4 regions of the Neobacillus terrisolis genome follow, and region 4 is predicted to be linked to each of the others. Evidence: riboswitches for the same ligand, from Rfam matches in the RefSeq annotation. Region 4 holds a riboswitch; each other region holds the start of a gene.
What was found. Region 4 has a riboswitch for S-adenosylmethionine ahead of ACI48O_RS06140 (methionine ABC transporter ATP-binding protein). Riboswitches for the same ligand answer to the same signal wherever they lie in the genome.
Positions count from the first base shown of each region.

Region 1: it holds a riboswitch for S-adenosylmethionine, as region 4 does, so the genes downstream of both, metK (methionine adenosyltransferase) here and ACI48O_RS06140 (methionine ABC transporter ATP-binding protein) in region 4, are expected to answer to the same signal.
Region 2: it holds a riboswitch for S-adenosylmethionine, as region 4 does, so the genes downstream of both, ACI48O_RS13315 (methionine biosynthesis PLP-dependent protein) here and ACI48O_RS06140 (methionine ABC transporter ATP-binding protein) in region 4, are expected to answer to the same signal.
Region 3: it holds a riboswitch for S-adenosylmethionine, as region 4 does, so the genes downstream of both, ACI48O_RS19220 (methionine ABC transporter ATP-binding protein) here and ACI48O_RS06140 (methionine ABC transporter ATP-binding protein) in region 4, are expected to answer to the same signal.

Region 1 covers NZ_JBKFGH010000011.1:7,626-15,896, forward strand. Annotated here, with positions in the region: gene ACI48O_RS07315 (alpha/beta hydrolase family protein) at 226-1,011, shown strand; gene ACI48O_RS07320 (DUF2584 domain-containing protein) at 1,048-1,290, shown strand; gene pckA (phosphoenolpyruvate carboxykinase (ATP)) at 1,418-3,007, opposite strand; SAM riboswitch class I at 3,320-3,465, shown strand; gene metK (methionine adenosyltransferase) at 3,718-4,914, shown strand; gene asnB (asparagine synthase (glutamine-hydrolyzing)) at 5,285-7,177, shown strand; gene ACI48O_RS07340 (gamma carbonic anhydrase) at 7,323-7,850, opposite strand; gene ACI48O_RS07345 (alpha/beta hydrolase) at 7,998-8,271, shown strand, end outside.
Region 2 covers NZ_JBKFGH010000020.1:39,941-48,211, reverse strand. Annotated here, with positions in the region: gene ribD (bifunctional diaminohydroxyphosphoribosylaminopyrimidine deaminase/5-amino-6-(5-phosphoribosylamino)uracil reductase RibD) at 104-1,201, opposite strand; gene ACI48O_RS13320 (GTP cyclohydrolase II) at 1,214-1,957, opposite strand; SAM riboswitch class I at 2,349-2,462, shown strand; gene ACI48O_RS13315 (methionine biosynthesis PLP-dependent protein) at 2,546-3,658, shown strand; gene metC (cystathionine beta-lyase) at 3,658-4,830, shown strand; gene ACI48O_RS13305 (bifunctional homocysteine S-methyltransferase/methylenetetrahydrofolate reductase) at 4,833-6,698, shown strand; gene metH (methionine synthase) at 6,676-8,271, shown strand, end outside.
Region 3 covers NZ_JBKFGH010000035.1:53,527-61,797, reverse strand. Annotated here, with positions in the region: gene ACI48O_RS19230 (pyridoxal phosphate-dependent aminotransferase) at 1-743, opposite strand, end outside; gene ACI48O_RS19225 (carbon-nitrogen family hydrolase) at 829-1,605, shown strand; SAM riboswitch class I at 1,759-1,865, shown strand; gene ACI48O_RS19220 (methionine ABC transporter ATP-binding protein) at 1,979-2,992, shown strand; gene ACI48O_RS19215 (methionine ABC transporter permease) at 2,982-3,656, shown strand; gene ACI48O_RS19210 (MetQ/NlpA family ABC transporter substrate-binding protein) at 3,675-4,517, shown strand; gene ACI48O_RS19205 (iron-containing alcohol dehydrogenase family protein) at 4,617-5,726, shown strand; gene ACI48O_RS19200 (zinc metallopeptidase) at 5,803-6,423, opposite strand; gene ACI48O_RS19195 (hydrogenase small subunit) at 6,512-7,360, opposite strand; gene ACI48O_RS19190 (hypothetical protein) at 7,615-8,157, opposite strand.
Region 4 covers NZ_JBKFGH010000008.1:95,258-103,528, reverse strand. Annotated here, with positions in the region: gene ACI48O_RS06145 (O-acetylhomoserine aminocarboxypropyltransferase/cysteine synthase family protein) at 42-1,349, shown strand; SAM riboswitch class I at 1,479-1,594, shown strand; gene ACI48O_RS06140 (methionine ABC transporter ATP-binding protein) at 1,833-2,858, shown strand; gene ACI48O_RS06135 (methionine ABC transporter permease) at 2,851-3,516, shown strand; gene ACI48O_RS06130 (MetQ/NlpA family ABC transporter substrate-binding protein) at 3,532-4,374, shown strand; gene sufC (Fe-S cluster assembly ATPase SufC) at 4,793-5,578, shown strand; gene sufD (Fe-S cluster assembly protein SufD) at 5,596-6,906, shown strand; gene ACI48O_RS06115 (cysteine desulfurase) at 6,906-8,135, shown strand; gene sufU (Fe-S cluster assembly sulfur transfer protein SufU) at 8,125-8,271, shown strand, end outside.

The sequences.
Region 1 (8,271 bases), on a different contig from region 4:
ATTTGCGAGACTCCTGCGGGAACGTGAGACAGGTGAGACCCCGCAGGGAGGAACGACCGAGGAGGCTCAACGGCGAGCCCGCGGAAAGGGAGCGGATTTCGCAAAAATCAAACTGATACAATTTTTTAGAGAAAGAATGATCGAAATATTTGCTTATAGTATCGTATGATGTAATAAAAAATGTGTGAATGCCTATAGTAACTTTTGAAACAAGGAGTCGAACAGATGGAAGATGGAACGATTTTGACTAAATGGAACTTTCCCTCACCAAATCCAGCCATTCGCTTATCGATCGTTTCTTATATTTCACAAGGATTAATCGTAAAAGGCTTATTAGCTGAGCCTAAAGGCAACGAGGTAAAGGATGGATTTCTATATTTGCGGGGCGGGATAAAAAATGTTGGGAAAGTAAGGCCTGCAAGAGTCACGCAGTTTGCTGCTGAAGGATTTATTGTGTTTGCTCCGTTTTACCGTGGAAATCAGGGCGGGGAAGGCAATGAGGACTTTTGCGGTGAAGATCGCAACGATGCCTTTGCGGCATATCAACTTTTAAAGGCCCATCAGAGAGTAAAAAATATACATATTTTTGGCTTTTCCCGTGGTGGAGTAATGGCACTGCAGACTGCTATCCAATTCGCTGAAGCTACTTCAGTTGTTACTTGGGGAGGAGTCAGTGATATGGAGCTAACGTACACGGAAAGGGAGGATCTTCGTAAAATGATGAAACGTGTCATTGGCGGGACTCCAAATAAATATCCAGACAGATATCGGGAAAGAACTCCATTATATAATTTAGAAAGGCTAGAAGCCCCTGTTTTGATTATTCATGGTTGGAATGATACCAATGTTTCGGTCGAACACGCTTTGCGATTAGAGCAAGCTCTGAATCAATTACATAAACCGGTCACCACATGGTATTTTCGTGAATTCACTCACTACTTTCCTCCGGAGGTCAACCGAGAAGTTGTGAAAGATCTTACAATTTGGATGAAAATGCAGGCTCAGAAATGATAAAATAACGAAAAGGACTTTGAAGGAGAGATCATGATGGGAATGCCGCTCGAATTAAATACACTGATCGTCACTAAAGGTAGAGAAAAACGGCTGGATGAAAATAATTTTTCATTAACAAAAGAAGGCTATCGACTTTATCCAATAGAAATCCCATTAGAAGTAAGAAAAACATTAGACAGTGAAGTAAGTGGTACAGCATTGATTAAAAAAGTAGAATGGGAAAATAAGAATACAACGATTACTTACCAACTAATTTCCTTGCACACTACCAATTAAAAAAATAAACAGGCTGTTGTGGATTTCTTCCACTACAGCCTGTTTTTATTCTTAACCCCATTTTTTCCGTGCAAATTATCTTAATGCAATACATCCCCCAGAAATATTGCCATTATATACACTTCAATTACCGTGCGATTGGTGCACCTTTAACGCTGATTTCTTGTGGTACATTAGCAAATTTGTTGAAATTCTCATGGAATTTACGAGCTAATTCAGTTGCTTTTGCAGCATATGCAGCTTTGTCAGCCCAAGTTTTGCTTGGTTGTAGCACTTCATCAGGAACACCAGGAACGTGTAACGGCACTTCTAATCCAAAAATTTCATCTTTATCCGTCTCGATATGATTTAATTCTCCGTTAAGAGCAGCTTGAACCATTGAACGAGTATAAGAAAGCTTCATTCTTGAACCAACTCCATACTCTCCACCAGTCCATCCAGTATTCACTAGGAATACATTTGCATGATGCTCATCAATTTTTTCTCCAAGCATTTCTGCATAGCGTGTTGCAGGAAGTGGAAGGAACGGAGAACCAAAGCAAGTTGAGAATGTTGCTTCAGGTGAAGTAACTCCACGTTCTGTACCAGCAAGTTTTGAAGTATAACCACTTAGGAAGTGGTACATCGCTTGTTCTTTTGTAAGCTTAGAGATTGGAGGTAATACCCCAAATGCATCAGCCGTTAAGAAAATAATCGTGTTTGGATGACCAGCAACGCTTGGATCTACGATGTTGCTAATCGCTTGTAAAGGATACGCAGCACGAGTATTTTCAGTTAAAGATGTATCACAGTAATCCGCAATACGGCTTTCTTCGTCAAGGATGACATTTTCAAGCACCGCACCGAAACGAATGGCATCGAAGATTTGCGGTTCTTTTTCACGCGTTAAATCAGCGCATTTAGCATAGCAGCCGCCCTCGATATTAAAGACACCGTTTGCAGACCAGCCATGTTCATCATCACCGATCAGCTTGCGATTAGGATCTGCTGATAAAGTTGTTTTACCTGTTCCGGAAAGACCGAAGAATAAAGCGACATCGCCTTCAGCACCAACATTTGATGAACAGTGCATTGGCATAATACCGTTTTCCGGTAGCAGATAATTCATAACAGAGAAAATTGATTTCTTAATTTCTCCAGCATATTCCGTACCGCCGATTAAAACCGTTCTCCGTTCAAAAGAAATAATGATAAACGTTTCAGATGCCGTTCCATCAACAGCTGGATCTGCTTTAAAGTTTGGAGCACAAATTACAGAAAATGGCTCATCGTGGTTTGTTAATTCGCCCTCGTTTGGACGAATGAAGAGTTGATGGGCGAAAAGGTTATGCCAAGCATACTCATTGATGACTTGGATTGGTAATCTGAATTTTTTATCCGCCCCAGCAAAACCGCGAAATACATATACTTCTTCTTGTTCTTGCAAATACGTAATTACCTTATTGTAAAGGTTTGAAAATGCTTCTTCCGAAATGGGTTGGTTAACAGAACCCCATTCAATTTTGTCCTTAGATCCTGCTTCTTCTACAATATACTTGTCTTTAGGTGAACGACCAGTATATTTTCCAGTTGTCGCCCGAACCGCACCAGTAGAGGAAAGGATACCTTCTTTACGTTCTAGTACCTTTTCAACTAATTGCGGAACAGAGAGTTGATTGCGAATATTGCTCCCTTTTAACAATTCATTCAGTTCATTGGAAATACTTACAGAATTCATCTGATAAATACCATCCTTTATCAAATATTTTTGAGTGTTGTGAATAGTATAACACATTAGGATAAATAATCTATACTAATATGCATTTTTTTCTAAAATAAAATAAATTAACATAGTTTTCTCCTTATATAAGGTTGTTATTTAATTAAATGTGTTAATTAAGATATTCTAATTCGGTCGGATAAGTACCAATAATGAGTAATAATAGGTGCAGCGAGCGCGGATTTATTCTTTACTAATTGGTGAACAATTCTAAAAAACAATTGACATCATTAAAACCTATAAGGTATGATTCTACCTTGAACGGATACTCTCTTATCCTGAGCTGGTGGAGGGACAGGCCCTATGAAACCCAGCAACCTGCTAAATAAGAAAATCTACTGAGGTAAACCCTTGGGATTTCTTTTAAGCAAAGGTGCTAACCTGACGCAAGGTATATAAACCTTGAACGATAAGAGTGAAAGGCGCAAATTGTTGCTCAAAACCTTTCCTCATTAATAGGGAAGGTTTTTTATTTTGCACCTAAGAAAAAATGTGTTAGCTTTTATCCCCCAATCATCATGAATCCATTACATAACTGGGATAAAAACTCTATGTTTATTTCATACTACTTAGGGAATGAGTACCGTATCAACATGAGGTTAACAAAAGGGACGAATAAATTTCCGCGGCTAACCTCGCTTTATTTCTATATATAAGGAGGAACTAAGATGTCAAAACGTCGTTTGTTTACTTCTGAATCGGTAACAGAAGGTCATCCCGATAAAATTTGTGACCAAATCTCTGATGCGATTTTAGATGCTATTTTAGCAAAAGATGCTAATGCTCGCGTGGCTGCGGAAACTTCAGTAACAACTGGTTTAGTTCTTGTAGCAGGTGAAATCACTACTTCTACTTATGTGGATATCCCAAAGCTTGTCCGAGAAACGATTAAAAATATCGGCTATACTCGGGCTAAATACGGTTTTGATTTTGAAACATGTGCCGTGTTAACTTCAATTGACGAACAGTCACCTGATATTGCGATGGGTGTTGATAAGGCGTTAGAAGCTAGAGAAGGTCTTATGTCTGATGAGGAAATCGAAGCAATTGGTGCTGGTGACCAAGGTTTAATGTTTGGGTTTGCTTGTAATGAAACAAAGGAGCTTATGCCTCTTCCTATTTCATTAGCCCATAAGCTATCACGCCGTCTTACAAAAGTTCGCAAAGATGAAATTCTTCCTTACCTTCGTCCAGATGGAAAAACTCAAGTTACCGTTGAATACGATGAGAATGATAAGCCGGTACGTATTGATACGATTGTTATTTCAACGCAGCATCATCCTGAAATTTCTTTAGAGCAAATTCAAAGAAATATTAAGGAACATGTGATTAATCCGGTTGTTCCACAGGAACTAATCGATGAAAATACGAAATATTTTATTAACCCAACAGGCCGTTTTGTTATTGGCGGACCGCAAGGGGATGCTGGTTTAACTGGCCGGAAAATTATAGTTGATACTTATGGTGGATACGCTCGTCACGGTGGCGGCGCGTTCTCCGGTAAGGATCCAACTAAAGTAGACCGCTCAGCAGCTTATGCTGCTCGTTATGTTGCAAAAAACATTGTTGCTGCGGGTCTGGCTGAAAAAGTGGAAGTTCAGCTTGCCTATGCAATTGGAGTGGCACAGCCTGTATCGATCGCAGTTGAAACGTTTGGAACAGGAAAGGTTAGCGAAGACGTTTTAGTTGATCTTGTTCGCAAAAACTTCGACCTTCGCCCGGCTGGAATTATTAAGATGCTGGATCTGCGTCGCCCAATTTACAAGCAAACGGCTGCTTACGGTCATTTTGGCCGTACGGATGTTGATCTTCCTTGGGAACGTACGGACAAAGCCGACAGCTTAAAAGAACAAGCCAATCAATAAAATAATAAGCTAGAGGGTGTCCCTTAGGGGCGCCCTCTTTTTGGCTATCCGTTTTTAACTAGTCTGTTGATTTCCGTTCCAGGCGCTTCGCTTTCCGCGGGGCGGGCGGTAAGCCTCCTCGTCGCTATCGCTCCTGCGGGGTCTCACCTGTCCCGCTGCTCCCGCAAGAGTCTTCGCGCCTTCCACTCCAATCAACAGGCCCATTTGCATGGAAAAGTCGATGTGTTCTAGTTGTGTCTGGTCTACCCGGGCGCTTGCGATTTTGTTCTTATATGTTAGTATATAATGTATGAATTCTGTAAGATTCATATTAAAAAATGAGAGTTCCTTTTTAGGGATGCTAATAGAACGGAGTAGGTGAACGTACATAATGTGTGGTTTTATTGGTTGTGTACATGAAAAAACACAAGATTTTCGGGATGAGCAAAAACAGCAATTTCAAAATATGAACAATATCATCACTCATCGTGGACCTGATGATGATGGATATTATTATGATGAACATATCCAATTTGGATTTCGCCGCTTAAGTATTATTGATATTGAATGTGGTCATCAGCCGTTAACCTATGAAAATGAAAGATACTGGATTATTTTTAATGGTGAAGTATATAACTATGTTGAGCTTCGGGAAGAGCTTTTGAAGGAAGGGCTCACCTTTGCAACACACTCTGATACAGAGGTTATCATTGCCCTTTACAGCCATTTAAAAGAAAAGGCTGTTGAACGCCTACGCGGGATGTTTGCGTTTGTCATTTGGGACAAGGTAGAGCAAACTCTTTATGGTGCAAGAGATCCGTTTGGGATTAAACCGTTCTTTTATCATGAAAATGAACAACGGACATATTTTGCGTCAGAAAAGAAAAGTATTTTACTGGCCCTTGAAAAAAATGAATTAAATTATGATGCGATACAACAGTACTTAACGTATCAGTTTGTTCCAGAACCGGACACGATGACGGAGGGAATCTTTAAGCTTGAGCCAGGGCATTATTTTACGAAAAAAATTGGCGAACCAATGAAGATTTCTCGCTATTGGAAGGCTGCTTTCCATCCTGTGAACAAGTCAGAGGATGCGTTTATTAAAGAAATTAGAGATGTCATGTTTGATTCCGTTAAAATTCATATGCGAAGTGATGTTCCGGTAGGCTCTTTCTTATCCGGAGGGATTGATTCTTCGATTATTGCTTCGATTGCCAAGGAGTTCCATCCAGCAATCAAAACGTTTTCGGTTGGGTTTGACCATAATGGCTTTAGTGAGATTGATGTAGCGAAAGAAACAGCTGAAAAACTTGGAGTTGAAAATATCAGCTATATCATTTCCCCTGAAGAATATATGAATGAGCTTCCGAAAATCATGTGGCATACGGATGACCCATTAGCCGATCCAGCCTGTGTTCCACTTTATTTCGTGGCCCGGGAAGCTCGTAAACATGTTACGGTTGTGTTATCAGGAGAGGGTGCCGATGAGTTATTCGGTGGGTATAATATTTACCGTGAACCACAGTCCCTTGAGGTATTTAATAAAATTCCGGCGATAGGTAAAACGCTGTTAAAAGGAATTGCGAATATCATGCCAGAGGGGATGAAAGGGAAAAGCTTTATTGAGCGTGGTGTCACCCCAATGGAGGAACGTTATATAGGGAATGCAAAGATGTTTACGGAGGAAGAAAAGCGTAACTTACTTCATGTTTATAATGAACAAATAAAATATACCGATGTGACGAAACCGCTTTATGAACAAAGCAAGGGATACGATCCAGTCGATCGGATGCAATTTATTGATATTCATACATGGATGCGCGGCGATATTTTATTAAAGGCTGATAAAATGACGATGGCTCATTCACTAGAGCTACGCGTACCGTTTCTAGATAAAGCGGTTTTCGAGGTGGCATCAAAAATTCCTACCAGTCTTAAAACAGCTAATGGTACAACGAAGTATATTTTACGGAAGGCAGTCGAGGGTGTCGTACCTGATCACGTTTTAAATCGGAAAAAGCTCGGATTTCCGGTACCAATTCGCCATTGGTTAAAAAATGAAATGAACGAATGGGCAAAACGGATTATTCACGAGAGCAACACAGATCATTTGATAAATAAGGCCTACCTATTAAAATTGCTAGATGATCACTGCTTAGATAAGGCAGATAATAGCAGGAAAATATGGACTGTTTTAATGTTCATGGTCTGGCATGATGTGTATGTTGAAAAAAAGTATTCCTTTGAGCAGGAATATTTGAAAAAAAAGGTCATGCAATAAATATGCTATGAAAAAACCGTTACGGAATAAACTCCGAAACGGTTTTTTCAATTGGCACGATCTTACAACAAACGCTATAATAATAAGAACCATTGCGATAGTTTATTTTCTTGTGTTTTGGGGAAACTATCCGAGTTAATAGAGCTTATTTTTCTTGTTTTTCAGCTTGGATTGATTTATAGAATTGGCCTTTTTCAACGTATTCGCGAGAGATTCTTTCCATGTCAGCAATATCTTCTGCAGTTAATTCTCGTACTACTTTGGCCGGTCTACCAAAAGCAAGCGTATTTGGTGGTATTTTTTTTCCTTGAGGGACAAGGCTGCCAGCACCAATAAAGGCACCTTCACCAATTTCAGCATTATCAAGAACGATTGAGCCCATCCCGATTAATGCCTTTTTTCTGATGATACAGCTATGAAGGATCACTTGATGGCCAACCGTTACTTCATCCTCAATGATGAGCGGATTATTAGGGCTTTGGTGAAGAATGGAGTTATCTTGGATATTAACTTTTTTGCCAATAATGGTAGGGGCTACATCCCCACGGATAACAGAATTATACCAAACACTTGATTCATCGCCGATTTCGACATCTCCTGTAACGGTTACATAATCTGCGATAAAAGCTGAATCAGATATTTTGGGGAATTTCCCTTTATAAGGATAAATCATTTATTTCTCTCCTTTTAACTATACTAGTTAAAATTTAGCCAAAAATATCCTTGGTTTGTCAAAGGATTTAACTTGAAAATTCAAAATATTGTTGGAGAATGATGTAATAGTCTAATCTTTGTAGTTAATGACGGAGGAATCTGGAGTATGTGGAAATGGGAAGCTGAAGGAGAAGCAAAGGCTGTAATAGTAATGATTCATGGAGCGATGGAGCACCATCGCCGCTACGGTTGGCTGATTCAAATGTGGCGTTCTTCGGGATTTCACGTGATTATGGGGGATTTACCGGGACAAGGAATGACAACCCGGTCAAGAAGAGGACATATTAATTCCTTTGATGATTATATTATAGAAGTAAAGGACTGGATTCAGGCAGCCTATTCGTTTGAGTTACCAGTATTTTTACTCGGCCATAGCATGG
Region 2 (8,271 bases), on a different contig from region 4:
CCTAGGTAACTATTTATTATTAAAAAAAGTAACTATTTCAGTGAATGAAATAGTTACTTAGGTAAGTATATGGAAACCAACTTTAATTGTCAAAGTTTTTTTCCTATTCCTTAAGTGGATATGCTGTAATACAAAGGTCCCTACCATAATGCTCAATAGCATGTATTTCAACATTTAATGCCTCATTCATGCTTTCTGCATCCTTTCCTGCAAATGGTGTTAATGAATTCCGGCCACCTAACAGTTTTGGAGCGATATAAATTAAATATTTATTGATTAAGCTTTTCTTTAAAAAGGCTCCGTTTAACTCACTGCCGCCTTCAAGCAAAATATCGGTTATCCCTTTTTCAAACAGTATTTTTAAGGCATGCTGTAAATCAAGTCCAGCATTCGTCACAGGGACAGTAATGACCTCTACCCCCTTCTCTTTAAATAGAGCAAGTTTATTTTGATCAACCCCATCACCGGTTATGATCCAAGTTTGGGCTTCTGAAGTCTCTGTTACCTGTGCATCTAACGGCAGCCGTAAATGGGTATCAAGGATGACTCGAACCGGGTTTTTCCCACCCTCCGGCAGTCGTGTCGTCAGCTGGGGATTGTCCGCTAGGACTGTACCAATCCCAACCATAATGGCATCGACTTCGTTCCGTAAATGGTGAACGGATTCTCTTGCCTCACTACTCGTGATCCATTGAGAATGCCCGTTTGCGGCAGCAATTTTCCCATCAAGCGTCATCGCAACTTTTGAAACAACAAAAGGAGTATTGGTTAACATATTATGAATAAATCTTTCATTTAAGCGATGCGCTTCCTGCTCCATTACTCCAACAATTACATCAATGCCTGCTTCTTGAAGAATGTTTATCCCTCGCCCTGCCACCAGCGGGTTAGGGTCCTGCATGGCGATCACAACCTTTTTAACACCTGAATTTTTAACTAATTCAGCACATGGCGGGGTCTTTCCATAGTGTGAACATGGCTCTAAGGTCACATATAATGTTGCATCTTTAGCATGGTCCCCCGCCATTCTAAAGGCGTGCACCTCTGCATGAGGTTCACCAGCCTTGCGATGCAGACCCGAGCCGACAATCATCCCGTTTTTTACAATGACAGCACCTACTAATGGGTTAGGGTTTGTCTTTCCCCTTGCGGAAGCCGCTAATTCTAAAGCAAGATTCATATAATATTGGTCAGTTTTCATACGGATTACTCCTTATATAGTTATTTCCTTCTGCTCTGGTATGTGCCCGGATTTCATTACTTTTGTTTCTAAGTACTTCTTATTATAAAGGTTGCTATCTCCCCATAACGGTTGATGAGAATCAGCAGATAAACCTTTTTCCTTTAAAGCGAAAAGTTTTTTAGGATTGTTTGTAATTAGAATAACGGGCTTAGATCGCAATTCTTGTAAAATCATTAAAGGTTCTTCGTAAGTACGGAGGTCATCTTCAAAGCCAAGCGCATGGTTTGCTTCAACGGTATCGTACCCTTCCTCTTGAAGCAGATAAGCGAGCGACTTGGAAAAAAGACCGATTCCTCTACCTTCGTGGTTGGCTAAGTAAAATAGGGCCCCATGGCCATTTTCAACTATCATCTTTAGGGACTGGTGCAGTTGATACCCACAATCACAGCGTTTACTCCCAAAAATATCGCCGGTGTGACAGATACTATGGAAGCGGACTAAAGGATGGTCGCTATTCTCGAAGTCTCCATAAACCAAGATAGATGATTGTTGAAGATCCGCCAATGATGCTGTTGTAATTGAATCAAGTACAGAATCTTTATCTATTGTATCCTCTTTTAATTTTAACCAAGTATACCATTTAAATGTAACTACTTTATTTTCTAATTGTATTGGCAATGTCACCGGGCCAACTAAACAAACACTGGACTGGTCCTGATTCTGAACGATTTTCATTTTCTCTTTTAATCTATTTTTTATATCAATTGTTAACATATTTTATTCTCCTATTTCTGTATACTCATTTTGTATGTTCTGAGCATAAAATAGTAAACAACACGCGTCAAATAAAAAACCTTCACCTTCCCTTCTTTTAAATTGCTCTGTTAAATCTGGATGTTGATTTCCGCTACAGGCGCTCGCTTTCCGCGGGCGATCCGGGAGCCTCCTCGGCGCTGTCGCGCCTGCGGGGTCTCCCGTGATCCGCTTCTCCCGCAGGAGTCTCACGCCTTCCGCTCCAATCAACATCGTGATCAAAAACAATCACGAATTTTAACATAGCTTTAATGTAAAATAGTAATTATTATATTTACCGAATATTTTAATAAAGTAATTGACATGTTAATAGGTAATATAGTAAAGTTTAAAAAAATCGAATATTATTGAGTTCTTATCCAGAGAGGTCGAGGGTATGGCCCTATGACACCTCAGCAACCATCAGTGGCTTGTTCATTGATAAGGTGCTAAGTCCAGCAAGTTTTTAAAACTTGAAAGATAAGAAGAATGGCTAAATGTCCTAACCTACTAAAGTCTTCTTCTTATAAGAAGGCTTTTTTTATTATCTTAACTAGAGGAGTGGCGGCTTTGTATAAAATTGACACAGTACTAGCACAAATTGGAAACCGAAGCGAAACAACAACAGGAACAGTAAATCCTCCAGTCTACTTTTCGACCGCATATCGGCATGAAGGGATTGGGCAATCAACAGGTTTTGATTATATCCGTACAGGAAACCCCACTAGAAAAATTCTTGAGCAAGCCATAGCAGAACTAGAAAACGGCGACCAGGGGTATGCTTGCAGTTCAGGTATGGCCGCCATCCTTACCATCCTTTCTATTTTCCAATCGGGGGATGAGTGGATTGTTTCAAAGGATTTGTATGGCGGCACTTACCGCATATTAGAGCAAGGTTTTAAAAAATGGGGCTTAACCAGCCATTATGTGAACACAACACATCCGGAGGAGATTATCAAATACATATCTCCAAAAACGAAAGCAATCTTTATCGAAACACCTACGAATCCGTTAATGGAGCAAACCGATATTAGTGCTGTTGCAGCGATTGCCAAGGAACACGGGGTTCTTTTAATCGTTGACAACACCTTTTATACTCCTCTTCTGCAAAAGCCGATTAATCTTGGTGCAGATATTGTGATTCACAGTGCAACGAAATACTTAGGCGGACATAATGATGTACTCGCAGGATTAATCGTCGCAAAAGGAAAAGAGCTTTGTGAAAGTCTCGCTCTTTATCATAATGCTGCCGGAGCCGTATTAAGCCCGTTTGATTCATGGTTGTTAATCCGCGGTATGAAGACCTTATCATTGCGGATGGAACGGCATGAGAAAAATGCTAAGGCTGTTGTTGAGTACTTATCTGCTCATGATGATGTGATCGATGTTCTATACCCGGGAAGAGGCGGAATGGTTTCATTCCGGATTAAAGACGAAACTTGGGTGAATCCATTTTTACAAAATATGAAGCTCATATCATTCGCGGAAAGCTTAGGTGGGGTCGAGAGCTTTATTACCTATCCATCAACCCAAACACATGCCGACATTCCTGAACAGATAAGACTAGAAACGGGTGTCTGTAACCGGTTGTTACGCTTTTCTGTCGGCTTAGAGGACGCAGAAGATATTATTAATGATTTAAACCATGCTTTAACCAATGCTAAAAAGGAGGTAGCTGTGTAATGGAAAACGATTTCTCATTTGAAACAAAATTACTTCACAATCGTCACAAGATTGACCCGGCAACAGGTGCTGTTAGTGTACCGATTCAGCACGCCTCAACCTTCCATCAGTTTGACATCGATCAATTTGGAAAATATGATTATAGCCGCAGTTTAAACCCTACCCGGGAAGCATTGGAGGAAGTCATTGCTGATTTAGAAGGCGGTACAAAAGGGTTTGCTTTTTCATCGGGAATGGCAGCTATCTCTACAGCCTTTCTCCTTCTTTCTCAAAACGATCATGTTATTATTACAGAAGATGTATATGGTGGTACCTTCCGGATGGTTACGGAGGTACTAACCCGGTACGGAATTGAACATACATTTGTTGATATGACAAACCTTGAAAAAGTGAAACAAGCCATTAAGCCCAACACAAAGCTCTTTTATGTTGAAACACCGTCTAATCCATTGCTGAAGGTTACTGATATAAGCGCTATTTGTCAATTAGCAAAACAATGCGGAGCACTAACTTTTGTCGACAATACCTTTCTTACCCCAGCACACCAAAGGCCGCTGGAACTAGGTGCTGATGTTGTACTTCATAGCGCAACCAAATTCCTGTCTGGACATAGCGATGTTGTTGCAGGCCTTGCGGTTGTTAAAGATGAAGCATTAGGAAAAAGACTAGGGTATCTGCAAAATGCTTTTGGGGCGATATTAGGTGTCCAAGATGCTTGGCTCGTCCTTAGAGGATTAAAAACATTACATGTGCGGCTTGAGCATTCTGTTAAATCTGCTCAGAAAATTGCAGAATTTTTACAAACACAACCATTGGTTAAAAACGTGTATTACCCAGGCTTAACCGACCACCCGCAGTACGATTTACAGCATAAACAGGCCCAAAGTCCAGGAGCAGTATTATCGTTTGAATTACAAGATGAAGCCCTGCTCCGGTCGTTTATCGCAAAGGTAAAAATACCAGTTTTTGCGGTTAGCTTGGGAGCGGTTGAATCCATCCTTTCTTATCCAGCTAAGATGTCGCATGCATCTATGCCAGAGTCTGAACGTTTACAACGAGGAATTAGCAATACTTTGCTTCGTCTCTCTGTTGGACTAGAAAATACTGATGATCTCATTGCTGATTTTAAATCCGCTTTACAGGATCATGCTAAAAACCCAGTAGAGGTGTAAAAATGAGTTTCCTTACTAAACTAGAAAAACAAATTCTTATTGGGGACGGTGCAATGGGCACCCTTCTCTATTCATATGGAAAGGACAGCTGTTTAGAAGAGTTGAACCTGTCCCGCCCAGAGCAAATTCTGTCGATTCATACGGCCTATATCAACGCTGGTGCCGATATTATCCAAACGAATACGTACGCAGCTAATTACTTGAAACTAGCTCGATATGGTCTGGAAGATTCCGTTAAAGCAATAAACAGTTCGGCTGTACAGATTGCCAAAAAAGCAGCAAACGGAAAAACATATGTCCTTGGAACAATTGGTGGAAATCGCGGAATAAAGCCTAACAGCATCCAGCTGGACGATATTAGAACAAGTTTCCATGAACAGTTATACGCCTTACTTGTTGAGGGTGTTGATGGAATCTTGCTTGAAACGTATTATGATCTTGAGGAAATGGAATCCGTACTCTCAATTGCCAGAAGAGAAACGGAACTGCCGATTGTGGCCCAACTTTCTATGCAAGAGGTTGGATTCATGCAGGATCATACTCCGATTGCAGACGCACTTCACAGGCTAGAAAATTTAGGGGCAGATGTCGTCGGCTTAAATTGTCGCCTTGGCCCACACCATATGTTAAAAGCTTTAGAGGATGTCCCTCTTCCAAAACATTCTTATTTATCAGCCTACCCAAATGCAAGTTTACCGGCTTATACAGACGGAGTATTTCATTATGAAGGGGATGCGGAATATTTTCGCAAGTCGGCTCATGCATTTAGGGACCAGGGGGTTCGATTATTAGGTGGCTGCTGCGGAACGACGCCGGACCATATTCGCGCATTTGCTGAAGAGCTTCGCAATGTTCCACCTATTACTGAAAAAACAAACAAGCCTAAACAAGAAAAAATTGTCATTGAACCTAAGCCCGCAAAACGGGATATCCCACCCTTGCATGAAATTGTGAAGGAGCGTCCTTCGATTCTTGTCGAACTAGACCCGCCAAGAAAATTGGATACGACTCGTTTCTTTGAGGGTGCAAAAGCGTTAAAGGAAGTTGGAATTGATGCGATCACGCTTGCCGACAATTCACTTGCCTCACCACGCATATCCAACTCAGCGATAGGACATCTAGTCAAAACACAGATCGGACTAAGACCATTAATCCATATTACTTGTCGTGATCGAAATATTATTGGGTTACAATCACATTTAATGGGCTTGCACACGCTTGGTTTACATGATGTTCTTGTCATCACTGGCGATCCAGCCCGTGTCGGTGATTTTCCGGGTGCTTCTTCCGTATATGATGTTTCATCATTTGAATTAATATCAATGGTTAAAAAATTAAATGACGGTCTTTCAGTTTCTGGAAAGGAACTTGGTCAAAAATCAACCTTTTCAGTAGCTTCCGCATTTAATCCTAATGTTCGTTCTTTAGAAAAAGCTGTTATCAGAATGGAAAAGAAAATTGCCCATGGAGCAGATTACTTTATTACTCAACCGGTTTTTTCAGAAGAAAAGCTGTATGAGGTTTACGAGGCAACCAAGCATATAACTGCGCCAATCTATATTGGTTTAATGCCATTAACTAGCTACAGAAACATGGAATTTTTACACAATGAAGTACCGGGAATAAAGATTTCCGACTCCATCCGTGCACAAATGACAAAATTTAAGGATGATCCTGAGAGAGCAACTCAGGAAGGTTTAGTCATCACCAAATCTTTAATAGATGCAGCTTTAGAGCTGTTTAATGGAATCTATTTGATTACTCCATTTCTTCGCTACGAACTCACCGTCGAGTTGGCAGACTATACGAACAAGAGGATCGCTTTAAATTCAAGGGGGAAGAACAATGTCCAAAGCATCATTCACTGATCAATTAAATAAAAGGATCCTAATAATGGACGGTGCAATGGGGACGATGCTGCAACAGGCTAATTTGACGGCTGATGATTTTGGTGGCGAGCAATTCGATGGTTGCAATGAAAATTTAAACCTTACCCGTCCTGATGTCATCGAAGCTATTCACTTAGAGTACCTGATTGCAGGAGCTGACATTATTGAAACCAATACCTTTGGGGCTACAAGCATTGTCCTTGATGAGTACCAGCTTGGGCATAAAGCCTATGAAATAAATAAAAAAGCAGCGCTGATTGCTAGAAAGGCCGCTGATCTTGTATCGACTCCCGATCACCCTCGCTTTGTCGCTGGGTCAATGGGGCCAACCACAAAAACATTAAGTGTTACAGGTGGAACTACTTTTGCCGCCTTGGCTGACACTTATGAGGAACAAGCAATTGGCTTAATTGACGGTGATGTTGATTTGCTTTTGCTGGAAACAAGCCAAGACCTACTGAATGTTAAAGCTGGCTTTACTGGAATTGAACGCGCCTTCGAAAAAACAGGAAAAAAATTGCCTTTAATTATATCCGGAACAATCGAACCAATGGGTACTACCCTTGCCGGTCAATCGATCGATGCTTTCTACATCTCGGTTCAGCACATGAACCCTGTCGCGGTTGGATTGAATTGTGCAACCGGTCCTGAATTTATGCAGGACCATATTCGCTCATTGGCCAATCTCGCTTCTACCTCTGTCATTTGCTATCCTAATGCCGGTTTACCGGATGAGGAAGGTCATTATCATGAAACACCTGATATATTAGCTAAAAAGCTGTCCGATTTTGCAAAGGAAGGTTGGTTAAACATTGTCGGAGGCTGCTGTGGGACAACCCCGGCACATATTAAGGCTATTTCTGACGTTATGAAAAATTATCAACCCCACACTCCAGAAGAAAATTCAACTCATATGGTTTCCGGGATTGAGCCATTTATTTATGATGATCCTACCCTACGTCCAATCATGGTCGGTGAACGCACAAATGTCATTGGTTCCCGCAAGTTCAAGCGTTTGATTGGCGAAGGAAAATTTGAGGAAGCTGCTGAAATTGCCAGAGCTCAAGTCAAAGGCGGTGCCCATGTCATTGACCTATGTCTTGCCGATCCAGACCGCGATGAATTACAGGATATGGAGGGCTTTATTAAAGAAGTGGTCAAAAAAGTCAAGGTACCTCTTGTTATTGATTCCACTGATGAAGCAGTTATCGAAAAAGCCCTCACCTATTCGCAAGGAAAAGCGATTATTAACTCAATTAACCTTGAAGACGGTGAAGAACGCTTTGCGGCGATTACACCATTAATCCACCGCTACGGAGCTGCCGTGGTCGTTGGAACGATTGATGAAAAGGGCATGGGCGTTACGGCAGAGCGTAAGCTGGAAATTGCCAAACGTTCTTATGACTTACTCGTCAACAAATATAAAATTCAGCCCCAGGATATTATTTTTGACCCGTTAGTCTTCCCTGTTGGAACGGGTGATGAACAATACATTGGCTCAGCGAAAGCAACGGTTGATGGGATTCGAATGATAAAAGAAGCATTCCCAAAA
Region 3 (8,271 bases), on a different contig from region 4:
CCAACGCGCCAGCCTGCCATATTAAAGGTTTTGGATAAAGTGTACATCTCGACACCGATTTCCTTAGCTCCCTCCACTTCAAGAAAGCTGACCGGTTTTTTTCCATCGAAACCGATGGCGCCATACGCAAAATCGTGCAGCACGGTAATATTGTGTTTCTTGGCAAACGCAACCGTTTCCTCGAAAAAGGCTCGATTAGCTGTGGCCCCGGTCGGATTGTTTGGATAATTCAAGTACATTAACTTGGCTGCTTCTTTTTGTTCATTTGGTATTGCCTCATAATCCGGTAGAAAATGATTTTCCACTTTTAACCCAAACGTTTTATATTGTACATTTGCAAGTACGGCACCTGATAGGTAATCGGGATAGCCAGGGTCCGGCAAGAGCATGAGCTCCCCCTCATTTAGCAAGCACATTGGCAGTTCAACCAGCCCTGTTTTCGTTCCAAACAATATAGCAACCTCTGAATAGGGATCCACCTCGACACCGTATTGCTTTTTATAAAATTGTGCAGCAGCCTCTTTCAATTCGTTTATTCCTCGAAACGGAGAATACTTGTGAGTATGCGGGTCCTCTGCCGCTTCTTGTAAAGCTTTAACAATATGCTTTGGAGTTGGTTGGTCCGGATTTCCCTGTCCTAAATTTATTATATCCCGCCCTTCGGCGATTGCTTTGTTTACTTTTTCAACAAGTGAAGCAAAAAATTGAACCGGCAGTTTTTTCAAGCGCTCTGAATATTCCATCGAATCATCCTTTTAAGAAAAGTTATTGCGATAATATTTGAAATTCTATAATCTTTAATTAAAAATGTCTAGAGGTGTTTGAAAAATGAAAATTGCTTGCGTTCAAATGAATATTGCGTTTGCGGAGCCAGAAAAAAATTTCACGGCGGTCGAACACTATATACAAAAAGCAGCTCAGGCAGGTGCGGATGTAATCGTATTTCCGGAAATGTGGAATACAGGCTATGCACTTGATCAGCTCGATAGGTTGGCTGACATAGATGGGCAACGTACGAAACAATTGCTCGTCAATTTAGCGGAAATCTATAAGATTAATATAGTTGGGGGATCGGTTGCGACCAAAAAAGGTGAAGGCTTCTGCAATACAATGTACGTCGTAGATCGGACTGGTGCCATTGTTGCTGAATACGATAAAGCCCATTTATTTAAGTTAATGGATGAGCATTTATTTATGAGTGCAGGTCAAAGTACAAATGTATTTGAGTTGGACGGGATTACTTGTGGAGGGGTCATCTGTTATGATTTGCGCTTTCCAGAATGGATTCGCTGTCATGTTCTTGAAGGAGCAAAAGTCATGTTTATTCCGGCAGAGTGGCCAACAATGAGAATTGACCACTGGCGCTTGTTATTGCAGGCTCGCGCCATCGAAAATCAGTGCTATATCGTCGCGGTGAACCGTGTTGGAAATGATCCAAATAATGAGTTTAATGGCTATTCCATGGTGATTGCTCCATGGGGAGAATTGCTGCTTAGCGAAGAGACGGGTGAAGGCATTTTTTATGCTGAATTAGATTTAACTGAGGTCGATCGTGTTCGGAAGACCATTCCGATTTTTCAGGATCGACGGACGGATTTATATTAATGATTTAAAATACCAAAAAAAAATTTAAACCCACTAAATCCATTGGTATTATTGGTTCCAAACCACTTTTTGTATATGGAAATAATATTTTAGGGATTGACAATACAAAAATTGCCTAGTAATATCAAAAACATATTATTTCACACAACAAAATACTTATCCAGAGCGACCGAGGGACTAGGCCCTATGACGTCCGGCAACCCCCTGATTAGGGAAGGTGCCAACTCCTACAGAATGACTTTCATTCTGAAAGATAAGCTGAGAACCCCGTTTTTTTCGATGCTTCTTTCTAATGAAAGAAGCATTTTTTTGTAGAGTTAAAACTTTTGAGCTTATTTTCCTTGTCAATTTGGATACATAAAGAGGTTTTTATATGATTGAAATTCGCAATCTTTCAAAGATTTATAAAACAAAAACTGGGACAGTTATAGGTGTTGACGATGTAACACTGTCGATTCAAGAAGGAGAAATATATGGTATTGTCGGCTATTCCGGTGCCGGCAAAAGCTCACTCCTCCGCTGTATTAATTTACTTGAGCGGCCAACCTCTGGGAAAATCAGTGTTAACGGGACAGACCTTACCTCATTAAAGGGTGAAAACTTACGACTGGCTAGGTTAAAAATCGGGATGATCTTTCAGCATTTTTATTTAATCAGTCAAAAAACAGTATTTGATAATGTCGCCTTTGCCTTGAAGGCTGCAAAGCTTCCAGAGGCCCAAATAAAGTCACGAGTTGAGGAGCTGCTCGAGATGGTCGGTCTTTCGGATAAACGAGATGTCTATCCTGCTCAACTGAGCGGTGGTCAAAAGCAAAGGGTTGCTATCGCTAGAGCACTTGCCAACAATCCGAAAGTACTGTTATGTGATGAAGCTACTTCGGCCTTGGACCCTACCACGACCATGTCGATCCTAAATTTACTTAAGAAAATCAACAAAGAACTCAATATAACGATTGTGTTAATCACTCACGAGATGAAAGTAGTCAAAGAAATTTGTAATCGAATGGCGATTATGCAAAATGGCAGGGTTATGGAGGAAGGCACAGTATATGAAGTATTCGCCAACCCACAGACAGGACTCACAAAAGAGTTTATCGAAAGCGTTGTTTCCTTCGAGATCCCAGAGGTGATTTTAAATAAATGTGATGGACCGATTGTGAAAGTAATCTTTAAAGGCAAGGTTGCAGGTGAAGGGGTCATTTCTGATACACTCCAGCAATTTAAAGTAAAAGGTAACTTTCTCCACGGGTCAATCGAATATATTCAAGAATTGCCCCTTGGTATTTTTATCATGGAACTGAAAGGTGAGAAAGAAGAAATTAACAACGCGATTAAGTATATCGAAAATCGTGCCGCACAGGTGGAGGTGTTACGCAATGGGCTTTGATTTTCAGCATTTTATCGAGCTTATTCCCGAAATAAATACCGCTTTCTTTCAAACCATTTACATGATTTCAATCTCTCTAGTGATTGCCATCTTTGTTGGATTGCCAATCGGGATTCTTTTATACGTAACGGATAAAGGATTATTTTTGGAAAATCGCACTATGCAAAACATTTTAGGATTTACGGTCAATTTAGTCCGGTCCATTCCCTTTATAATTTTGTTAGTAGCGTTAATTCCATTAACCAACTTAATTGTTGGAACAACTATTGGGGCAACTGCAGCAAGTGTTTCTCTTTCGGTTGCAGCCATTCCCTTTTTCGCTAGAATCGTAGAAACTGCTTTACGTGAAATTGATAAAGGAGTTATTGAAGCAGCCATTGCTGCCGGAGCAACTCCGTGGATGATAATTAAGGATGTACTACTGCTTGAAGCAAGATCGGGGATCATTTCCGGGATCACGTTGACGCTTATCAGCTTAATCGGATTCTCTGCAATGGCTGGTACAGTTGGCGGTGGTGGAATTGGAGATTTGGCGATTCGCTTTGGTTATTATCGTTATGATAATACCATCATGATTGCGACTGTATTGATTTTGATAGTTTTAGTTCAGGTTGTCCAACTCCTTGGTGATTTCATCGCCAAAGTTGTAGATAAAAGAAAATAAAGAAAGAAGGAAAACAGCATGAAAAAATGGTTAACAGCAATTATTTTACTTTTCGTGGCAGGTGCTCTTACAGCTTGCGGCGGAACAGAAAGCAAGGAAAGCGGCAGTGAGAAAACAACTGCAACAGAAGAAACAAAAGAAATTAAAATTGGAGCTACAGCTGGACCATATAGTGATATGTTAAATAAAGCGATTAAACCCGGCTTAGAAGACAAAGGCTATAAAGTTGAAATCGTTGAATTTAGCGATTATATTCAGCCAAATAAAGCGTTGAATAATGATGATATTCAAGCAAACCTTTTCCAGCACACGATTTATCTCGAAAACTTTGCAAAAGAAAACAATATGGAATTAACAGCCTTAATTTCAGTTCCAACAGCTCCAATGGGAATTTACTCAAACACATACAAGTCTTTGGATGATGTTAAGGATGGAGCTACGGTTACAATTCCTAATGATCCTACCAATGGGGCTCGGGCTTTAAATACTCTTGAAGATGAGGGTTTAATTAAACTAGATCCAAATGCAAACCCACTTACGGTATCTGAAAAAGATATTAAAGAAAATAAGAAAAACTTGAAATTCCAACCGATTGAAGCTGGTCAGCTCCCTCGTTCTGTTGAAAGCGCAGATTTAGCTGCCGTTCCTGGTAACTTCGCTTTGGCTGCAAAAATGGATCTTTTAAGTGCTCTTGCGTTAGAAAATATGCTCGATCAATATCGTAACGTTGTGGCTGTAACTACAGTAAACAAGGATTCTCAGCTTGCAAAAGATATTAAAGAAGTTGTCGAATCTGATGAATTTGAAAAAATCATTGATGAGCAATTTAAAGGCTTTGGTAAGCCTGATTGGATGAAGTAATCAAATAGCTTTCGTTATTATTTACAGGGCAAAACTATTTGAAAGCAATGGTAGTCCATGCTCGTTAAGGGTTAACATGCTAAGAAATGAGTGATAGTCATGGAGAGCTTTTCTATTCATGGAGCGCCTAGCGAATATATTTTACAGGAAGGTGCTTTAAATCAACTTGAATCCAAACTATTGGAACGTGGACTAAGGAAAGTCTTGATTGTACACGGGCAGAAATCTTGGGAGGCTGCCCTCCCCTATTTTCCTGAATTAACCAAGGTTGAATTTGAGGAATACATCTATGGCGGCGAATGTTCAACAACTGAGATTTCCACGATTGCAAGCATAGTTCGTGCTAAAAGTTATACAGCAGTCATCGGAGTTGGTGGTGGAAAGGTGCTTGATTTGGTTAAGTCTGTATGTCATTTAGCCAACACCCCATCGATCTTAATCCCAACGCTTGCATCTAATTGTTCCCCTTGGACGCCAATCAGTGTAATTTATGATGAATCTGGGGTATTTATCCGCTATGATATTTATCCGAATAGCGCGAGCCTTGTGTTAGTAGAACCGATGATTATTGTGAATGCTCCTCTGAACATGCTTATCGCCGGGATTGGTGATACTCTAGCAAAATGGTACGAAGCCGATGTTCAAATGGCTGTAATTGAAAACAAGCCTGTCCCATTGCAAATTTCGCATTATGCTGCAAAACAATGCAAGGACCTGCTTTTAGCTCATTCCAGTGGAGCAATCCATACTCTAGATGCCGGCGTGCTTAATGAAGATTTCATCAAAGTCATTGAAACGATTATCATGCTTGGTGGAATGGTGGGCGGTTTCGGTGATCATTTTGGAAGAATTGCCGGTGCTCACTCGATTCATAATGGACTGACGGTATTGGAAGAAACCCACCACGCTTTACACGGGGATAAAGTAGCCTACGGGATACTCGTTCAACTTATTCTTGAAGAAAAACAAGATGAAGTGAATCAGTTGTTCCCTTTCTATCGTGAGCTCGGCTTACCCGTTTCACTTACAGACCTTGGTGTTGCCGACATAAATGATGAGGTTTTCGAAAGGATTGCTCATAAATCCACTCTGCCGGATGAATCGATCCATGTTATGCCTATTGGTCCAATCAATATGCAACGGGTCGCAGCTGCGCTGGGTGAACTTGAAGAGTTAACAGAATTACTTCGAACAAAGTTAATAAAATAGAAGAAATAAGGAAAAGAGCTAGCTTTGATGCTAGCTCTTTTTTTGAGATTTAAACATTAATTATCAATGTTCACCCTTAGCGATTAAACAATATCATCAATGGCAGACTAACGAGGTATGAAAAATTGAAAAATCGATAAAGTTTCTTCGTTTCAGTGACTTCATCAGGTGAAACTAGCTGAAAATGTTTCAATGTATGAACCGACATTCGATTAATATGGAATTCGTCCACCACTTCTACGATTAATTTTAATAACAATAAAGATAGGTAGACGAGTAAAACAATTCCATGAAATAGATTTGAATCGATGAAGAATGATAACAGAAATAATGGAATAAAAATATATTTAACGAAAAAGGTCACAGGAATAAATAAAAACCGAAAATATTGAAAATCTACCGCATGACAAGCTTCATGACTACCAACAGCAATTGAATAAATGGTCTTACAGCCATACACGTCTGGACTTAATTGGATAACCTTCAGAATCGGATCATAATCATTTTCTCCAGCAATATCAATTTTTCTAACCTTGACATTACTGATATGATTTAAATTCAAAATGGTATTAGCTACTTCGTCTCCAGACATACTGGCGGACCTTGTATTTTTTACGATATTACTAAGATAATATGACGCTAAAAAATTTATAAGGAATGATAAGCCGGTTATGATTAAAATAACATAGGGTGTCATCCTTCTTCCCCCTTAAACTTGTAAGTTATGGGTTGTGAACGAACACCTAGTTGCTCTTTATTTAAACATAAAACTTATCGCCTTTTCCTCATCCTCTTTTCTTTTTCCCATAAAAGCCTCCTTTATCCCAAAAGGATTTTTCGGAACAGGCAATACACGGGAAGCCTGCGGCAATACAGTGGTCCTTACCAATTAATTCACAAAAATTAAATGCCTGAGGCCCCTTACAGCCCAGTTTAAATAGACAATAGCCTTTTCGCGCACCCTCGTCATCAAACGATTCTGCAAATAATTTTTGATCAAAAAAGGGTTTGCGATGGCATGTCATATGGACAGTTTTTTGATAAAATGCGGTCGGGCGCAGTTTTTTGTCTAGCTCTGGTAATTCACCGTGAAAGTGCACGTATAAAAGCGTCCCAATAATTACTTCAGGAATGGGAGGGCAGCCTGGAACAAGGGCAACGGGAATACCTTCAGGAAGGATGCTTACAACATCAGTGGAATCAGTAGGGTTGCCCACTGCTGCTGGTATTCCACCCCAGGCGGAGCAACTTCCAAATGCAATCACTGCCTTGGCATGTTTGGCAGCGGAGATGATTTCCTTTTGGACGGATTTTCCGGCAATCGTTAAATAGTCATCACTTCCCGGAATTCCTCCTTCAATTGCTAGAACATACTCACCCTTATATTTTTCAAATATGGATTCCTTATGTTCCTCCGCTTGATAACCGCTCGCAACTGACAATAGCTCACTATACTCCAATGAGATGAAATTGAGAATCGTTTCCAAAGCAGTGGGTTCAAACGAACGAATAAAAGCTTCCTTACACCCGGTACAATCCAAGGCGCTTATCCAAATAACGGGTAAACGTGTTTTTGGTTCAGTCAAAAGTTCTTCTGTAACATTTATTGCTTCTAACCAGTTGTAACGGGGCATCAACGAATCTCCTTCTTCTTCTGATTATCTCTTTTAAAATACGGAATAGAAGGATCCTTTCAATGTTTAAAAAAGGTAATTAATTAAATGATCCCTATCATTTTAATTAATTACCTTTTTTAGCAAAATAAAAAGATCCTATTCAATTGAAGTATATTTGGTTAACTTTGGATTTGTCTATTTATTTAGAGAAAATTCTAAAAATGTTCTTAACTAATTAAACAATTTGAAAATATAGAAATTATATTGCTCCATTAAATAAAAATATGAAACATTCCTAATAGGACGGTAATTCCTAACAAGGTAATATGAACTGTTCTAACTCTCTTTGTTTTTTTATTTTTAAGTAAAGCAAATCCAAATCCTGCTGCAATAGACATAAAAAGGACCGAACCAATTCCTGAAATCGCTTCTCCCTCTAACTCCCCTTCGCTTAAAAACATGAAAACACCATGAAGAAGACTTAGACCAAGGGCTATTATTCCAAAAAACACGTGCCTTTTTCCTAAAAATTGTGAAAGGGTTAGAACGAATTTCTTTGCACTTGGTGCTTTTTTTACTATTGTTTTGGTCGTTCTTCTAACCGGGAGTAAGATTCCGGCCGCGCCCATCGAAATAGCTGTGCCCCAACCGACCATTTTACCAAACTCTTCAAACGGCCCTTCCTTTTCATCATCTTCATCGTATTGTTCATATTTTTCATCTTCAAAATCATCTGCACTGACAATGATATTTGCGAAAAATGCGAAAACAAATGTAAAAAGAAAAGCAGTCATGATTATTTTTAATGATTTCATTAACGTACACCCCTTTTTTATTGGTCCAATTACCATAAATATTAGACAATGATTCTGAAAAAATCCTGAAAAAATCGCATAAGAATTACTAAATGAACAGAACAAAATGTACAA
Region 4 (8,271 bases):
ATTTAACAAAGCCTAAAAAAATATTAGGGGAGAGAAAGAGAATGAGTGAAAAACAAAAGAATTATCGTTTCGAGACTTTAAGTGTACATGGAGGATTAGCTCCAGACCCAGTAACCGGGGCAAGAGCGGTTCCCATCTACATGAGCAATGCCTACCAATTCGAAAATACAGAACACGCTGCTAATTTATTTGCTCTAAAAGAGCCAGGTTATATTTATACCCGTATACATAACCCAACCGTTACCGTTCTTGAAGAAAGAGTCGCATTATTAGAAGGGGGAATCGGTGCCTTAGCATTAGCAAGCGGAATGTCAGCCATTACCATCGCCATTTTAAATGTTGCCCAGGCTGGCGATGAAATTGTCGCTGCTTCCACTCTTTACGGAGGTACATACAATCTGTTTGCGATAACCCTTCCTAAATATGGAATAAATGTTAAGTTCGTTAATGCTGAGGATCCTGAAAACTTCAGAGCAGCGATCACGGACAAAACTAAGGCTGTATTCGCTGAAACGATCGGAAATCCAAGCTTAAGAATATTAGATATTGAAAAAGTGGCGGAAATTGCTCATGAAGCAGGCGTTCCGCTAATCGTAGATAATACCTTTGCAACACCTTATTTATTAAAGCCAATTGAATTTGGTGCTGATATTGTTATCCACTCTGCAACTAAATGGTTAGGCGGCAATGGAACGACCATGGGCGGAGTCATCGTGGATGGCGGAAAATTTGATTGGGGTACAGGCAAGTTCCCAGGCTTTGTACAGCCTGATCCAAGCTACCATGATATTGTCTATAGCGAAGCAATTGGAGCTGCTGCATATATCGTAAAAGCAAGAGTTCAGTTATTGAGAGATATGGGGCCTGCTCTTAGTCCGCTTAATGCTTTCCAGATTACATTAGGATTGGAGACACTCCATGTTCGTATGAAGGAGCATATCGCTAATACGAAAAAAATTATTGAATATCTAGATGCTCATCCTGCAGTTAAATGGATTTTATATCCTGGTAATGAGGGGCATCCTGACAAAGCGCTTGCTGATAAATATTTGCCAAAAGGTCCAGGTTCTGTCGTTGTCTTTGGAATTGAAGGTGGCCGAGAAGCAGGGGCGAAATTTATTAATGAATTAAATCTTTGGACCCATGTAGCCAATGTAGGCGATGCAAAAAGTTTAGTCATCCATCCTGCAAGCACGACTCACCAGCAATTAGACGAAGAAGGCTTGGCAGCAGCTGGTGTACCAGAGGATCTTATTCGACTATCAATTGGAATTGAAAATGTGGAGGATCTAATCGAGGACCTTGAACAAGCGATTAAAGAAGCTACTGGGTTATCCTCAATAGAATAAGGTTATCGAATTTGTCAGAAAAATTATTTTAGTATAAAAAATATATTGACACCTATTTTTACTCCGTGATAAAATCACTTTCATAGCTAAGTTTGTTATCGGAAATTTTAAAAATAATAAATATATTTGCTCTTATCAAGAGAGGTGGAGGGACGTGCCCTATGAAGCCCGGCAACCGTCAAATTGCTCGATGCAATTTGAAAAGGTGCCAATTCACACAAAGCAGACGCTTTGGAAGATGAGAGAAGGGAATAGAACATTACTATGCCTTTCTGCTTATCTGCAGAGAGGCATTTTTTATTATTTCAGAATCAATGCTTAGTTACATTGCAATAGCATTTGCAAAGGAAATGCATATAGATTGAAAGGGATAGCTTGTCAATCTATTGAATCGTTATGAATGAATAGTTAAGAACATTCAAAACATAATGAGATACAATCCGTTTTTTTACAAGGGCTATAAAGAAAAAAGAGGGTGATCCTATGATTTCTATAAATGGAGTAAAAAAGATTTATCCTTCTAAATCAGGACGTGTTGTTGCCGTCGATAATGTGAATTTAGAGGTAAAAGAAGGAGAAATCTTCGGTGTCATTGGCTATAGCGGAGCCGGAAAAAGTACATTAATCCGAATGCTTAACGGACTTGAGATCCCGACAGAAGGTACGATTAATGTAGCTGGACGTGAGGTTTCCAAAATAAAAGGAAATGAACTCAGACAGGCCCGACAAGAAATAAGCATGATCTTTCAACACTTTAACTTGCTTTGGTCAAGAACCGTTCGTGAAAACATCGCATTTCCACTTGAAATTGCAGGTGTTTCGAAACAAGAGCGGGTCAAACGCGTTGATGAATTAATTAAATTAGTCGGACTTGAGGGTAGAGAAGATGCCTATCCAGCACAGCTAAGCGGCGGCCAAAAGCAGAGAGTTGGGATTGCCAGAGCACTGGCGAATAACCCAAAGGTATTGCTTTGTGACGAAGCGACATCTGCCTTAGACCCGCAAACAACTGATTCAATTTTAGATTTATTAGTTGATATTAATAAACGGTTAGGGCTTACGATCGTCCTCATTACACACGAAATGCATGTTATCAGAAAAATATGCCACCGTGTCGCGGTTATGGAGGATGGAAGGATTGTTGAGCTTGGTCCGGTGTTAGAGGTATTTAAAAATCCGGTCCAGCCAATTACGAAGCGTTTTGTTAAGCAAGTGACTGAGCCAGAGGAAACAAAAGAAACAGTCGAGCATCTGTTGAAGCGCTATCCAAGTGGACAGGTTGTCCAGCTAACTTTTGTTGGGGAAGCTGCGGAACAGCCAGTAATTGCTAACCTTATCCGGCAATTTGCCTTAACGGTAACGATTCTGCAAGGGAAAATTTCACAAACACAAACGGGTTCCTATGGAACATTGTTTATACATCTTGATGGCGAAAAGTCAGAAATAGATAAGGCGATTGACTTTATTCACTCCCAGCAAGTAGGGGTGGAGGTGATTCGTAATGACTAATCTATTTGAAACAGTAAAATGGGATTTATTAATAGAAGCAACAAAAGAAACGATTTATATGACATCCATTTCGGTGTTGGCAACGTTTATATTAGGGTTACTGCTAGGTTTGTTGTTATTTTTAACCGATAAGGGAAACATATGGGAGAATCGCTTTATTAATGTCATTATTGCAGCTTTCGTAAATATTTTCCGCTCGATTCCTTTTATTATCTTAATCGTTCTATTAATTCCTTTTACGAAACTATTGTTAGGAACGATGTTGGGGGCGGAAGCGGCATTGCCTGCGTTAATTATCGGAGCGGCACCGTTTTTCGCTCGAATGGTTGAGATCGCCCTAAGGGAAATTGATAAAGGGGTTATTGAAGCATCACAATCGATGGGGGCAACACACGCCCACATCATTTTAAAAGTATTAATTCCGGAATCGTTACCGGCTTTAATTTCGGGGATAACTGTTACGGCAATTTCGTTAGTAAGTTTTACGGCAATGGCCGGAGTAATTGGAGCTGGAGGACTTGGACACTTTGCTTATCTGGAAGGGTTCCAACGTAATCGTCCGGAGGTTACATTTGTAGCAACTGTTGCCATTTTAATTTTAGTATTTATCATCCAATTTATTGGAGATTATTTTACAAAAAAAACAGACAAACGATAACAGGAGGGAATAAGGATGAAAAAATTATTAAGTTTATTCTTGGTTGCATTACTAGCTTTCACGTTAACAGCTTGCGGTGGCGGGGACGATGACACTGCAAAGAAAGACAAAAAGGATGGCAATAAAACTTTAGTAGTTGGAGCAACAGCTGTTCCTCATGCTGAGGTACTTGAAGCTGCAAAGCCTCTTTTAAAGGAAAAAGGAATTGACCTAGAAGTAAAGGTATTCACAGACTATATCCTACCTAACGTTGCTTTAAGAGATAAAGAGCTTGATGCAAACTATTTCCAAACACCTGGTTACTTAGAGCTAGAAATGGAACAAAATAAAGATTATGATTTTGTAAGTGTTGGCGAAATCCACAAAGAACCAATCGGAATTTATTCAAAGAAATATAAAGATATAAAGGACCTTCCTGAAGGTGCAAAAATTATTATGAGTAATTCATTAAGTGACCATGGTCGTATTTTACCTATTTTTGAAAAAGCTGGCTTAATTAAGCTTAAAAAAGGCGTTGGCGCTAACGCTAGAGTAGAAGATATCGTGGAAAATCCGAAGAAACTTGATTTCGGAACGCTTATTGAAGCAAAGCTATTGGCTTCATCTTTTGAAAATGGTGAAGGTGATGCAGTTGTCATCAATGGTAACTATGCATTAGAAGGCGGGATTGACGCAAATAAGTACGGCTTGAAAAATGGATTTGAAGCTGCTGACATTGTACCTGCGAACCTAGTTGTGGTTCGTTCTGAAGATAAGAATCGCGAGGAAATTAAAACACTTGTTGAAGTTCTTAAATCTGATGAGATTCAAGAATTCATTAATGAAAAATACAAAGGTGTTGTTTTATTAGCTCAATAAATGCATTAAACAGAGGGTTCAGTGCTTGCACTGGCCCTCTTTTTTCTAAATAAACTAAAATCTTGTTAAAATTGATTTAAAACAAGGAATAAACGAAAAGGTTCAGTTAAGATAAAAAAAACCCCAAGGCTGACTCAAAAAAGGGGTCAGCTTTCCGATATTTTGATAGAATAGATATGGTGAAATTATCATTGTAGGCATGATACATGAAAAGAGGTAATCAGGAAAAAATAGTAGATATTATTCCAAAGTTGTTCTTTATTCATCTTTATTCGTTCTATATAAAGAAAAATGTTATTACTGCTAAAATGTTGATATCAGTTTTCATTTGTTATAAGATTGTAATGAGAATAAATTGAGAATGAAAAAATCGCAGCTCATTAAGCTGAAAGATACAAAGTGATGGAGGTATTTATAAATGGCAGGATCAACTTTAACAATTAAAGATCTTCATGTTTCGATTGAGGGGAAAGAAATTTTAAAGGGTGTAAATTTAGAGATTAAAGGCGGAGAATTCCATGCTATCATGGGTCCGAACGGTACAGGAAAGTCGACTCTATCTTCAGCAATCATGGGACATCCTAAATATGAAGTGACACAAGGTTCGATTGAATTGGATGGCCAAAATGTTTTAGAAATGGAAGTAGACGAACGTGCACGTGCTGGTCTTTTTCTCGCTATGCAGTACCCAAGTGAGATTAATGGAGTAACAAATGCTGATTTCTTACGTTCAGCTATTAACAGCCGTCGTGAAGAAGGAAAAGAAGTTTCTTTAATGAAATTCATTCGCCAAATGGATTCTAAAATGGAGTTCCTTGAAATGGACCCAGATATGGCACAGCGTTATTTAAATGAAGGGTTCTCAGGCGGTGAAAAGAAGCGTAACGAGATTCTTCAATTAATGATGATTGAACCAAAAATCGCTATTTTAGACGAGATTGACTCCGGATTAGATATTGATGCCTTGAAAGTTGTTTCAAAGGGAATTAATGAAATGCGCGGAGAAAATTTTGGCTGTTTGGTTATCACTCACTATCAACGCCTTTTAAACTATATTACTCCTGACTTCGTTCACGTTATGATGCAAGGTCGCGTAGTTAAGTCCGGCGGACCTGAATTAGCACAACGCTTAGAAGCAGAAGGATACGACTGGATCAAGAAAGAACTAGGAATTGAAGACGAAACAGTTGAGCAAGAAGCGTAAGCGTTGGGGGGATTAATATGACAACTGAAATAAAATTACCGTTTGATCAGGACTATATCAGTTCTTTTTCAAAAGAAATGGGCGAACCAGCCTGGTTAACTGAATTTCGTACACAGGCATTGGCGAAAGCTGAAATTCTGCCGATGCCAAGACCGGATAAAACAAAAATCGACAAGTGGAACTTTACCGATTTTTCAAAGCATATTGTAAAAAGCGAGGATTTCGCGTCACTAAATGATCTTCCACAAGATGTAAAGGCGTTAATTGATTTAGATTCTACAAGTAACAACTTATATATTCAACGAAATAACCGCCCTGCATATTTGTCATTATCTAAGGAAGTTCAAGAGGCAGGCGTTATTTTTACTGATATTTTTACAGCTGCACGCGAGCATGGGGATCTTCTTCAGCGTTATTTAATGAAAAATGGTGTGAAAGTGGATGAACATCGTTTAACTGCTTTACACGCATCTTATATCAATGGAGGAGTATTCTTATACATCCCTAAAAATGTAGAAGTTACTCAACCGATTCAAGCGGTCTTCCTCCATGATGACGCAGAAGCTAATCTCTTCAACCATATTTTAGTAGTAGCAGAAGAAAATAGCTCAGTAACATACGTTGAAAACAATATTTCCACGGTTGCGGAAGCAGCAGGAATATTTAATCTTGTAACTGAGGTTATCGCGGGCGGTAACGCCAAAGTTCAATACGGTGCAGTGGATACTCTTGCGAAAGGGGTTACAACTTATGTGAATCGCCGTGGTGTGGCACATAAGGACGCACATATTGAGTGGGCATTAGGTTTAATGAACGATGGAAATACCATTTCAGAAAATACCACAAACTTAATTGGTGACGGTTCATTTGGAGATACGAAGACAGTCGTTGTCGGTCGTGGTGAACAGACACAGAACTTTACAACTAGCGTGGTTCATTTCGGTAAGCATACAACTGGCCATATCCTTAAGCATGGCGTCATGAAGGATAGCGCCTCTTCGATCTTTAATGGTATTGGTAAAATTGAACATGGTGCTTCAAAGTCAGATGCGCAACAGGAATCACGCGTGTTGATGCTTAGTGAAAAAGCTCGTGGCGACGCCAACCCAATTCTGTTGATTGACGAGGATGATGTTGTTGCTGGGCATGCTGCATCTGTTGGCCGTGTCGATCCTGTTCAATTGTATTATATTATGAGTCGTGGAATTCCTAAAAAAGAGGCAGAACGCCTAATCATTCACGGTTTCTTAGCACCGGTTGTGAACGAATTACCAATCGAAGGAGTTAAGAAACAGTTGGTTGAAGTGATTGAAAGGAAAGTAAAATAATGAACATTCAAGATATCCGAAATTTGTTTCCAATCTTACATCAGGAAGTAAACGGGAATCCGCTTGTATATCTTGACAGCGCCGCGACTTCACAGAAACCGGTTCAAGTCATAGAAGCGATCGACCGCTATTATCGTGAATATAACTCCAATGTTCACCGTGGTGTGCATACACTTGGAACAAGAGCAACCGATGGATATGAGGGAGCGCGTGAGAAAGTTCGTAAGTTCATTAATGCGAAATCAATGCAAGAAATCATTTTTACACGAGGAACGACAACCTCTTTAAATTTAGTAGCAAGAAGCTATGGTGGAGCTAACCTTGGCCCTGGTGATGAAATCATCATCACTTATATGGAACATCACAGTAACATCATTCCTTGGCAGCAAGTAGCAAAACAAACAGGTGCTACATTAAAATACTTCCCGCTTCAGGAAGACGGGACGCTTTCCTTGGACGAAGTGCGTGCGACGATTACACCGAATACAAAAATTGTTTCGGTCATGCAGGTATCAAATGTTCTTGGGACGATCAACCCAATCAAGGAAATTGCCAAAATTGCTCATGAAAACGGGGCGATTATGGTAGTGGATGGGGCACAAAGTGTACCTCATATGAAAATAGATGTTCAAGATTTAGATTGCGATTTTCTAGCTTTTTCAGGCCATAAAATGGCCGGTCCTACCGGAATTGGTGTTTTATATGGCAAGAAGCATCTTCTTGAAAAAATGGAGCCTGTTGAGTTTGGCGGGGAAATGATTGATTTTGTCGATCTTTACGATTCAACATGGAAAGAGCTCCCTTGGAAGTTTGAAGGGGGTACACCGATTATTGCTGGTGCAATCGGCTTAGGTGTAGCGATCGACTTTTTACAAGAAGTAGGGCTAGATCAAATCCTTGAACATGAACATAAATTAGCAGCATACGCGATGGAAAAAATGTCAACGATTGAAGGCATTACGATTTACGGTCCTAAAGATCCGAAAAATCGCGCCGGAGTCATAACATTTAATTTAGATGATGTTCATCCCCATGACGTAGCGACCGTTTTGGATGCTGAGGGAATTGCGGTTCGAGCAGGACACCATTGTGCTCAACCTTTAATGAAATGGTTAAAGGCATCTGCAACGGCGCGGGCCAGCTTCTATATGTATAATACGGAAGAGGAAATTGATAAGCTCGTCAGCGGGCTTGTTAAAACAAAGGAGTATTTTAGCGATGTCTTTTAATAATTTAGATACCCTTTATCGTCAAGTTATCATGGACCACTACAAAAACCCAAGAAACAAAGGGGTTTTAGAAGAGGGAAGTTTAACTGTCAACATGAACAACCCTACCTGTGGGGACAGAATCCGCTTAACGATG